Regions from separate parts of the Streptomyces sp. ADMS genome, predicted to be linked through region 2. Evidence: riboswitches for the same ligand, from Rfam matches in the RefSeq annotation. Region 2 holds a riboswitch; the other holds the start of a gene.
What was found. Region 2 has a riboswitch for thiamine pyrophosphate ahead of RB628_RS03500 (thiamine ABC transporter substrate-binding protein). Riboswitches for the same ligand answer to the same signal wherever they lie in the genome.

Region 1 (4,233 bases), on a different contig from region 2:
AGAAGGCGCCGGCCATACCTTCCCGAAGGGAAGGAGGCGCAGTCGCCGACCGCGTAGACGTCCGCAGCGGAGGTGCGCAGGTGGTCGTCGGCGACGACCTCCCGGTGGTCACCCAGGGCGATCCCCGAGCCCGAGAGCCAGGCCGTGGCCGGGCGGGCCCCGATGCCGACGACGACGGCGCCCGCGGGCAGCCGCGAGCCGTCGTCGAGCACCACCGCGCCGGGCTCGACGCGTGCCACGCGCGCGTGGGTGCGCAAAGTGGCGCCGCTGCCGGCGTACCAGGCGGCCATCGGCGCGGCCACATCGGCGGGCAGGGCGCCCGCGAGAGGCCGGTCGGCGGCCTCCACGACGGTGACCGCACAGCCGGCCTCGCGCGCGGCGGTGGCGAACTCGGCGCCGATCCAGCCGGCCCCGACGACCACGATGTCGTGCTGGCGTGCCAGCACGGGCCGCAGCCGCTCGGCGTCGTCGAGGGTGCGCAACAGATGCACACCGGGTACGCCCTCGGTGCCCGGCAGGCGGATCGGTTCGGCACCGGTCGCGAGGACCAGGACGTCGTACGGGACGGGCCCCTCGGCGGTGCCCAGCTCGTGCCGGCCGGTGTCGACGCCCAGCACCTCGCGCCCGAGCTGCACCTCGATGCCGAGGGCCTCGAAGTCGACGTCGAAGGCGGAGTCCTCCGCCTTGCCGAGCAGAACGGCCTTGGACAGCGGCGGACGGTCGTACGGCTGATGGGGTTCGGCGCCGATCAGTGTGACGGAACCGGTGAAACCCTGCTCCCGGAGGGCGACCGCGGTCTGTACCCCGGCCATGCCCGCGCCCACGACGACCGCGCGCCGGGGCTGCGACAGCCCCTGCGCGCCCTGTGCCTGCGTCTGCTCACTCACCCGATCACCATAGACAACTGACAGATTGTCAGTCAGTGGGCGCGGTCCGTGATCTCCTCCACATCCGCCGGCTCGACCTGTGCGACCTGCTCGACCAGGCTCGTCCCGCTGCCCGGCTGCGACTCCCACTCCCAGGTCTCCGCCAACCGCAGCCGCCCGTCCGGCAGTTCGGTCACCTCGGACACACAGTGGCCCGCGGACGTCGTGCCGTCGTGCTTCAGCTGCACGTACCGGAAGTCGAGACGGTCACCTTCCCGCGTACCCACGAGACGGCCGCGTACGACGTCGCCGCCCGCGTACTCCGCCCAGATCTCGCCGTCCTTCTCGTGGTACGCGAACCTGGTGCGCGTCCCCACCTGGCCTGGGGCCTGGTCAGCGACCGGGGCGAGGACGAGACCGTCGAGCGAGCGGGGCATGGGCGAAGGCTCCCTTACATGCGGGTTGCTCTGCGAGCTAGGCTGACCAGCGTAAGCACGCGGGAGCCCGGACGCACCGGGCTGAGAGGGAGGCTGGCGGCCTCCGACCGTACGAACCTGATCCGGGTCATGCCGGCGAAGGGAGGGGCTGGACGCCCATGTCGCGTACGCACACGTCGGACGTCGTTGTCGTCGGAGGCGGGATCATCGGGCTCGTGACGGCCTGGCGGGCCGCACAGCGGGGGTTGGCCACGACCGTCGTGGATCCCGCGCCGGGCGGCGGGGCCGCACAGGTTGCCGCCGGGATGCTGGCCGCCGTCACGGAGCTGCACCACGGGGAGCAGACCCTGCTGGGGCTGAACCTGGAATCGGCCCGCCGCTACCCGGACTTCGTGGCCGAACTCACCGAACTGACCGGCCACGACCTCGGCTACCGCCGCTGCGGCACACTCGCCGTCGCGCTCGACGCCGACGATCGCGCCGAGCTGCGCGAACTGCACGCCCTGCAACAGCGATCGGGCCTGGAATCGGAGTGGCTGTCGGGGCGCGAATGCCGGCGCCTGGAACCGATGCTCGCGCCGGGCGTGCGCGGGGGGCTGCGGGTGGACGGCGACCACCAGATCGATCCGCGGCGGCTCGCCGGGGCGCTGGTGGCCGCGTGCGAGCGGGCCGGGACGGTGCTGCGCCGGACGTGGGCCGAGCGGCTCGTCGTACGGCGTGGGCGGGCCGTGGCGGTCACGGACTCGGAGGGCGACGAACTGGCCGCCGGGTCGATCGTGCTGGCCGGCGGCAGTCTCAGCGGGCGGCTCGCGGGCGTCCCCGAGGCCGTGCTGCCGCCCGTACGGCCAGTGAAGGGCCAGGTGCTGCGGCTGACCGTGCCGAAACGGTACGCGCCGTTCCTGAGCCGGACCGTGCGGGCCGTGGTGCGCGGCAGCCAGGTCTATCTGGTGCCGCGCGCGAACGGTGAGCTGGTCGTGGGTGCCACGAGTGAGGAGTTGGGCTGGGACACGACGGTCACGGCGGGCGGCGTGTACGAGTTGCTGCGCGACGCCCACGAGCTCGTCCCCGGGATCACCGAACTGCCGCTCACGGAGACCCGGGCGGGGCTGCGGCCCGGGTCTCCCGACAACGCGCCACTGCTCGGCCCGACCGGGCTGGAGGGGCTGCTGCTGGCCACGGGCCACTACCGCAACGGTGTGCTGCTGACCCCGGTCACGGGTGACGTGCTGGCGCACACGCTGGCCACCGGTGAACTGCCGGACGAGGCCCGGGCCTTCACCCCCCGGCGGTTCGACCCCGTGCGCATGGAGCAGTTCGTATGAGCCGTCACGTGAACATCCTGGTCAACGGCCGGCAGCGTGCGGTCTCCCCGGGTACCGCGCTCGACGCTCTGGTGAAGTCCCTCACCTCGGCACCCTCCGGTGTGGCCGCCGCACTCAACGAAACCGTCGTCCCGCGCGCGCGTTGGTCGTCGACCCCCCTCTCCGAGGGAGACCGCGTCGAAGTCCTCACCGCCGTCCAAGGAGGCTGAGCCATGGCCGACGATCCCTTTGTCCTCGGTGGTACGACCTTCACGTCCCGGCTGATCATGGGTACGGGGGGTGCGCCCAGCCTCGACGTGCTGGAACGGGCGCTGGTGGCCTCCGGCACGGAGCTGACGACGGTCGCGATGCGGCGCGTCGATCCCTCGGTACACGGGTCGGTGCTGTCGGTGCTGGAGCGGCTCGGTATCCGGGTGCTGCCCAACACCGCGGGGTGCTTCACCGCCGGGGAGGCCGTGCTGACGGCCCGGCTGGCCCGGGAGGCGCTCGGTACGGACGTGGTGAAGCTGGAGGTCATCGCCGACGAGCGGACCCTGCTGCCGGATCCGATCGAGTTGCTGGACGCGGCGGAGGTGCTGGTGGAGGACGGGTTCACGGTGCTGCCGTACACCAGCGACGATCCGGTCCTCGCGCGGAAGCTGGAGGACGTCGGGTGCGCCGCGATCATGCCGCTCGGGTCGCCCATCGGGTCGGGGCTGGGGATTCGCAACCCGCACAACTTCCAGCTGATCGTGGAGCACGCGCGTGTGCCGGTGATTCTGGACGCGGGGGCGGGGACGGCGTCGGATGCGGCGCTGGCGATGGAACTGGGGTGTGCGGGGGTGATGCTGGCGTCGGCGGTGACCCGGGCCCAGGAGCCCGTGCTGATGGCGGAGGGGATGCGGTACGCGGTTTCGGCGGGGCGGTTGGCCTACCGGGCCGGGCGGATTCCCCGGCGGCACCTCGCTTCGGCCTCGTCTCCTGTCGCCGGGGTCGCCCGGTTGGATCCTGAGCGGCCTGCTTTTCAGGCGCCCTGAAGGCGCCTGGCCTCTGGTCTCGCACCCGCGCACCACTCGTTGCCGGTCCGTTTACCAGCGGAGCTCTCCTGTGGGGCTTTCTCACCATCGGCGCTTGTCCGTTGCGATCTGCGTCACAGGTCGGCTGCAGTACCGCTGCTTTCCTGTGCTTTCCTGGCCGAAACCGCGGCCTTGTCAGCGGCGGCTCGTACACTCACCTGCGTGGATACGACCCTTCAGGACCCTCTCGTCGGGCAGGTGCTCGACGGCCGCTATCGCGTGGACGCACGGATCGCGGTCGGCGGGATGGCAACGGTCTACCGGGCCGTGGACACCCGTCTCGACCGCGTGCTCGCCCTCAAGGTGATGCATCCCTCGCTCGCGTCCGACGGCTCCTTCGTCGAGCGGTTCATCCGGGAGGCGAAGTCCGTGGCCCGGCTCGCGCACCCCAACGTCGTACAGGTCTTCGATCAGGGCGCCGACGGGTCGTACGTCTATCTCGCCATGGAGTACATCGCCGGCTGCACCCTGCGTGACGTGCTGCGTGAGCGCGGCGCGCTGCAGCCGAGGGCCGCGCTCGACATCCTGGAGCCGGTGCTCGCCGCGCTCGGCG
Region 2 (4,233 bases):
CCCGATGGCGGCGATCGGCGCCACCAGGAAGATGCCGGACTCGTCGCTGGTGAGCGCCTTGTAGTAGCCGAGGCCCGCACCGCCGGGCGTCGCGAACGACCGCTGCACGAGCACGGCCAGCGGCAGCACCAACAGTACGGCGATGCTCGTCAGCACCCCGCCGAGCAGTGCCCACTGGCCCCGGCCGCGCGGCCGGCGTGCGGTCGTCTCCGGCGCCACGAGCCGCAGCGCGCTCTCCCGCCGCCGTACCGTCCCGGCGTGCACGGCGAGGATCGCGCCCACCGCCACGAACTGCAGAACCGTCAGCACGGCGGCCGTACCGAGGTCGAAGATCTCCGACGTCTGCCGGTAGATCTCCACTTCGAGAGTGGAGAAGGTCGGTCCGCCGAGGATCTGCACCACCCCGAAGGAGGTGAAGGTGAAGAGGAAGACCATGAGCGCGGCGGCGGCGACAGCGGGCCCGAGGGCGGGGAGAGTGACCCGCCGCCAGGCCGCGAGCCTCGACGCGCCGAGCACCCGCGCGACCTCCTCCTGACGCGGGTCGAGCTGTGCCCAGAGCCCGCCGACCGTCCGCACCACGACGGCGTAGTTGAAGAAGACGTGCGCGAGCAGGATGGCCCACACGGTCGTGTCCAGCCGTATGCCCCACAACTCGTCGAGCAGCCCGCCCCGACCGACCAGCGCCAGGAACGCCGTACCGACGACGACGGTCGGCAGCACGAACGGCACGGTCACCACGGCCCGCAGCATCTGCTTGCCCCTGAAATCGAAGCGCGCGAAGACATACGCGCCGGGGAGCGCGACCAGCAGCGTGAGCACGGTCGATGCGAGCGCCTGCCAGGTGGTGAACCAGAGGACGTGCCGGATACCGGAGTCCCCCAGCACGTCCCCGACCCGGCCCAGCCGCCAGACCCCGTCGACGTGAAGGCCGCGCGCGACGATCGCGGCGACGGGGTAGGCGAAGAAGAGCGCGAAGAAGGCGACGGGCAGAACCAGCAGGGCACCGCGCAGAGCGGCGCCCCTCCGGCGCGCAGCCACAGAGGCCACTTCGCTCACTTCCGTCGGTTCCGTTAGCTCCGTTACTTCAGTACGAGCGAGGTCCACGACTTGACCCACTGGTCACGGTGTTCGGCGATCTTCGCGGGGGCCATGGTCTCGGGGTTCTTGGCCTGCGGCCCGAACGCGGTGAACTCGGCGGGCACCTGGGCGCCCTCCCGCACGGGGTACACGAACATGTTGAGCGGCATGTCCTCCTGGAAGGTCTTGCCGACGAGGAAGTCGAGCAGTGCCTTGCCGCCCTCGCTGTTCTTGGCGTTGCTGAGCAGCCCGGCGTACTCGACCTGCCGGAAGCAGGTACCAGTGGCGACCCCGGTCGGAGCGGTGGCCGGCTTCGGCTCGGCGAAGATCACCTCGGCGGGCGGCGAGGAGGCGTAGGAGACGACGAGCGGCCGGTCCCCCTTGGCCTTCTTGCCGCCGGCCGACCCGGAGAACTCCTCGTTGTACGCCTGCTCCCAACCGTCGACGACCTTCACACCGTTGGCCTTGAGCTTCGTCCAGTAGCCCGTCCAGCCGTCGTCGCCGTACTTCGCGGCGCTGCCGAGCAGGAACCCGAGTCCCGGAGAGGAGGTGGACGCGTTCTCCGTGACGAGCAGGTCCTTGTAGGCGGGCTTGACCAGATCATCGAAGGACTCGGGTGGCGTCAGCTTGTGCTCGCTGAACCAGGCCTTGTCGTAGTTGACGCAGATGTCGCCGGTGTCGATCGGGGTGACCCGGTGCTTTGCCTCGTCGGCCCGGTAGGCGGGCAGGATCGCGCCGGCGTCCTTCACCTCGTACGGCTGGAACAGCCCGTTGTCGAGCGCGCGGGAGAGCAGGGTGTTGTCGACACCGAAGAAGACATCGCCCTGCGGGTTGCTCTTGGTCAGGATCGCCTTGTTGACGGCCTGCCCGGCGTCGCCGTCCTTGAGGACCCTGACGGTGTACCCGGACTGCTTCTCGAAGGCGGCCAGGACGCTCTTCGAGACGGCCCACGAGTCGTGACTGATGAGGGTGACGGTCTTGGAGTCCGCCGCCGAACCGCTGCCGCCGTCCTCGGACCCGCACGCGGACAGCGTGACAAGCCCGAGCCCGACGGCCAGGGCCACGACCTGCTTACTGATGCTCAATGGATTCTTCCTCCTGGGATGACCAGGAAGAGACGCGGCCCTGCCCGGGACCCATGGAGGGTTCCCGGGCAGGGCGCAACAGCTTGAGTGATGACCGAACTTCCTACCCAGAATGACCTGGGCGAGGTTCAGAGGGTCTGCGGTCTGTCCCGCACTCTCAGCGCTGTGGCGCTCCCCTGTCGGAATATGAAGATGTGTATGTACGGCATAAGCCTACCGCTCGGTGGCAGCCAGCTGCCCGCACGCCCCGTCGATCTCCTGCCCGCGGGTGTCCCGGACCGTGACGGGCACCCCGTGCGCGGCGATGGCCTCGACGAACGCCTTCTCGTCCTCGGGCCGCGAAGCGGTCCACTTGGACCCCGGAGTCGGGTTCAGCGGAATCAGGTTGACGTGCACGGGCTTGCCCCTGAGTAGCCGCCCGAGCCGGTCACCGCGCCAGGCCTGGTCGTTGATGTCCCGGATCAGCGCGTACTCGATGGACAGCCGACGCCCCGACCTGGCCGCGTACTCCCACCCTGCGTCCAGGACCTCGCGCACCTTCCACCGGGTGTTGACGGGCACGAGGGTGTCGCGCAGCTCGTCGTCGGGCGCGTGCAGGGAGATGGCGAGCCGGCACTTGAAGCCCTCGTCGGAGAACCGGTGAATGGCCGGCACCAGCCCGACGGTCGAGACGGTGATCCCACGCTGCGACAGCCCGACGCCGTCCGGCTCGGGGTCGGTCAGCGCACGGATGGCACCGACGACACGCTTGTAGTTGGCGAGGGGCTCACCCATACCCATGAACACGATGTTGGAGAGCCGCGCGGGCCCACCGGGAATCTCCCCGTCCCGCAGCGCGCGCATGCCGTCGACAATCTGGTGCACGATCTCGGCGGTGGACAGGTTCCGGTCGAGCCCGGCCTGCCCGGTCGCACAGAACGGGCAGTTCATCCCGCACCCCGCCTGCGAACTGATGCACATGGTCACCCGGTCCGGGTACCGCATGAGCACCGACTCGACGAGCGTCCCGTCGACCATCCGCCACAGCGTCTTGCGGGTGGTGTCCTGGTCGGTCGACAGATGACGCACGACCGTCATCAGCTCCGGAAGCAGCGCCTCCTGGAGCTTTCCGCGCGAAGCGGCCGGGATGTCCGTCCACTCGGCCGGATCGTGCGCGAACCGCGCGAAGTAGTGCTGCGAGAGCTGCTTGGCACGAAACGGCTTCTCACCGATCGCAGCAACGGCCTCTTTACGCTCGGCGGGCGTGAGATCGGCAAGATGCCGCGGCGGCTTCTGGGCTCCGCGCGGGGCGACGAATGTGAGTTCTCCGGGCTTAGGCATGGCTGTACCAGTGTCGCAGACATCCGGACAGCCCCTCGCCGCCCTGTGGGCAACGTCCAGCGCACCCACAAAAGGCCAGGTCATCAGGGGATTCCGACCTACTCACCGCGGCGCCGCAGCCATCACCCCCCGCAGCTGCGCCACCTCCCGCTCCAGCTCGCGGTAGTGGTCGCTGACCTTGCGCCGGGCCGTCGGTGTGACGCGGCCCCCGTCCAGTTCGGTCAGCCGGTCGTTCAGGGCGGTGAGGCCCGCCTGCCAGCCGTGCCAGTCGTCGGCGCCCTGGGCACAGGCAAGTTCGTCCTGGGCGGCACGCATGGCCGCGTGGACTCCCTGACGCAGCGGGACCAGATCCGCGCGCAGCCGTTCGGTGCGCTGGCGGAGATAGGCGAGGGACTCTCCGACTCCGGCGAACGTCTCCCCCAGCTCGGTCATCGACCTGACCTGCTCCGCGAGCGCCTCCAGCCAGGGCAGGGCCACCTCGACGCCGTGCTCGGCCGCCTCGACCGTGGCGGTACGGACCTCGTCGTAGTGCTGGGACACGCCGTCCAGGTCGGCGAAGACGCTCACCGCGCCGGTCGTCTGCTCGCGGATGGTGTGCGAGGGCAGGCCGTCGCCCTGGTCAAGCATCGCTTCGATCCGCGCCAGCTCGCCCCGCACCGCCCGGCGCAGCTCCAGCAGGGCCTGATGGGCCGTGTCGGCCGCTTCGACAGGCCCCTCGACAGCTGCCAGCCCCTCGGCCTGCCGCTGGCGT

Region 1: another riboswitch for thiamine pyrophosphate. It lies ahead of thiO (glycine oxidase ThiO); the one in region 2 lies ahead of RB628_RS03500 (thiamine ABC transporter substrate-binding protein).

The regions. Positions count from the first base shown of each region.
Region 1 covers NZ_JAVFVX010000031.1:11,230-15,462, forward strand. The annotation lists gene RB628_RS15945 (FAD-dependent oxidoreductase) at 1-887, opposite strand, end outside; gene RB628_RS15950 (hypothetical protein) at 920-1,303, opposite strand; TPP riboswitch at 1,353-1,465, shown strand; gene thiO (glycine oxidase ThiO) at 1,462-2,625, shown strand; gene thiS (sulfur carrier protein ThiS) at 2,634-2,834, shown strand; gene RB628_RS15965 (thiazole synthase) at 2,838-3,641, shown strand; gene pknB (Stk1 family PASTA domain-containing Ser/Thr kinase) at 3,843-4,233, shown strand, end outside.
Region 2 covers NZ_JAVFVX010000005.1:63,274-67,506, forward strand. The annotation lists gene RB628_RS03495 (ABC transporter permease) at 1-1,056, opposite strand, end outside; gene RB628_RS03500 (thiamine ABC transporter substrate-binding protein) at 1,080-2,162, opposite strand; TPP riboswitch at 2,245-2,350, opposite strand; gene rlmN (23S rRNA (adenine(2503)-C(2))-methyltransferase RlmN) at 2,376-3,482, opposite strand; gene RB628_RS03510 (hypothetical protein) at 3,585-4,233, opposite strand, start outside.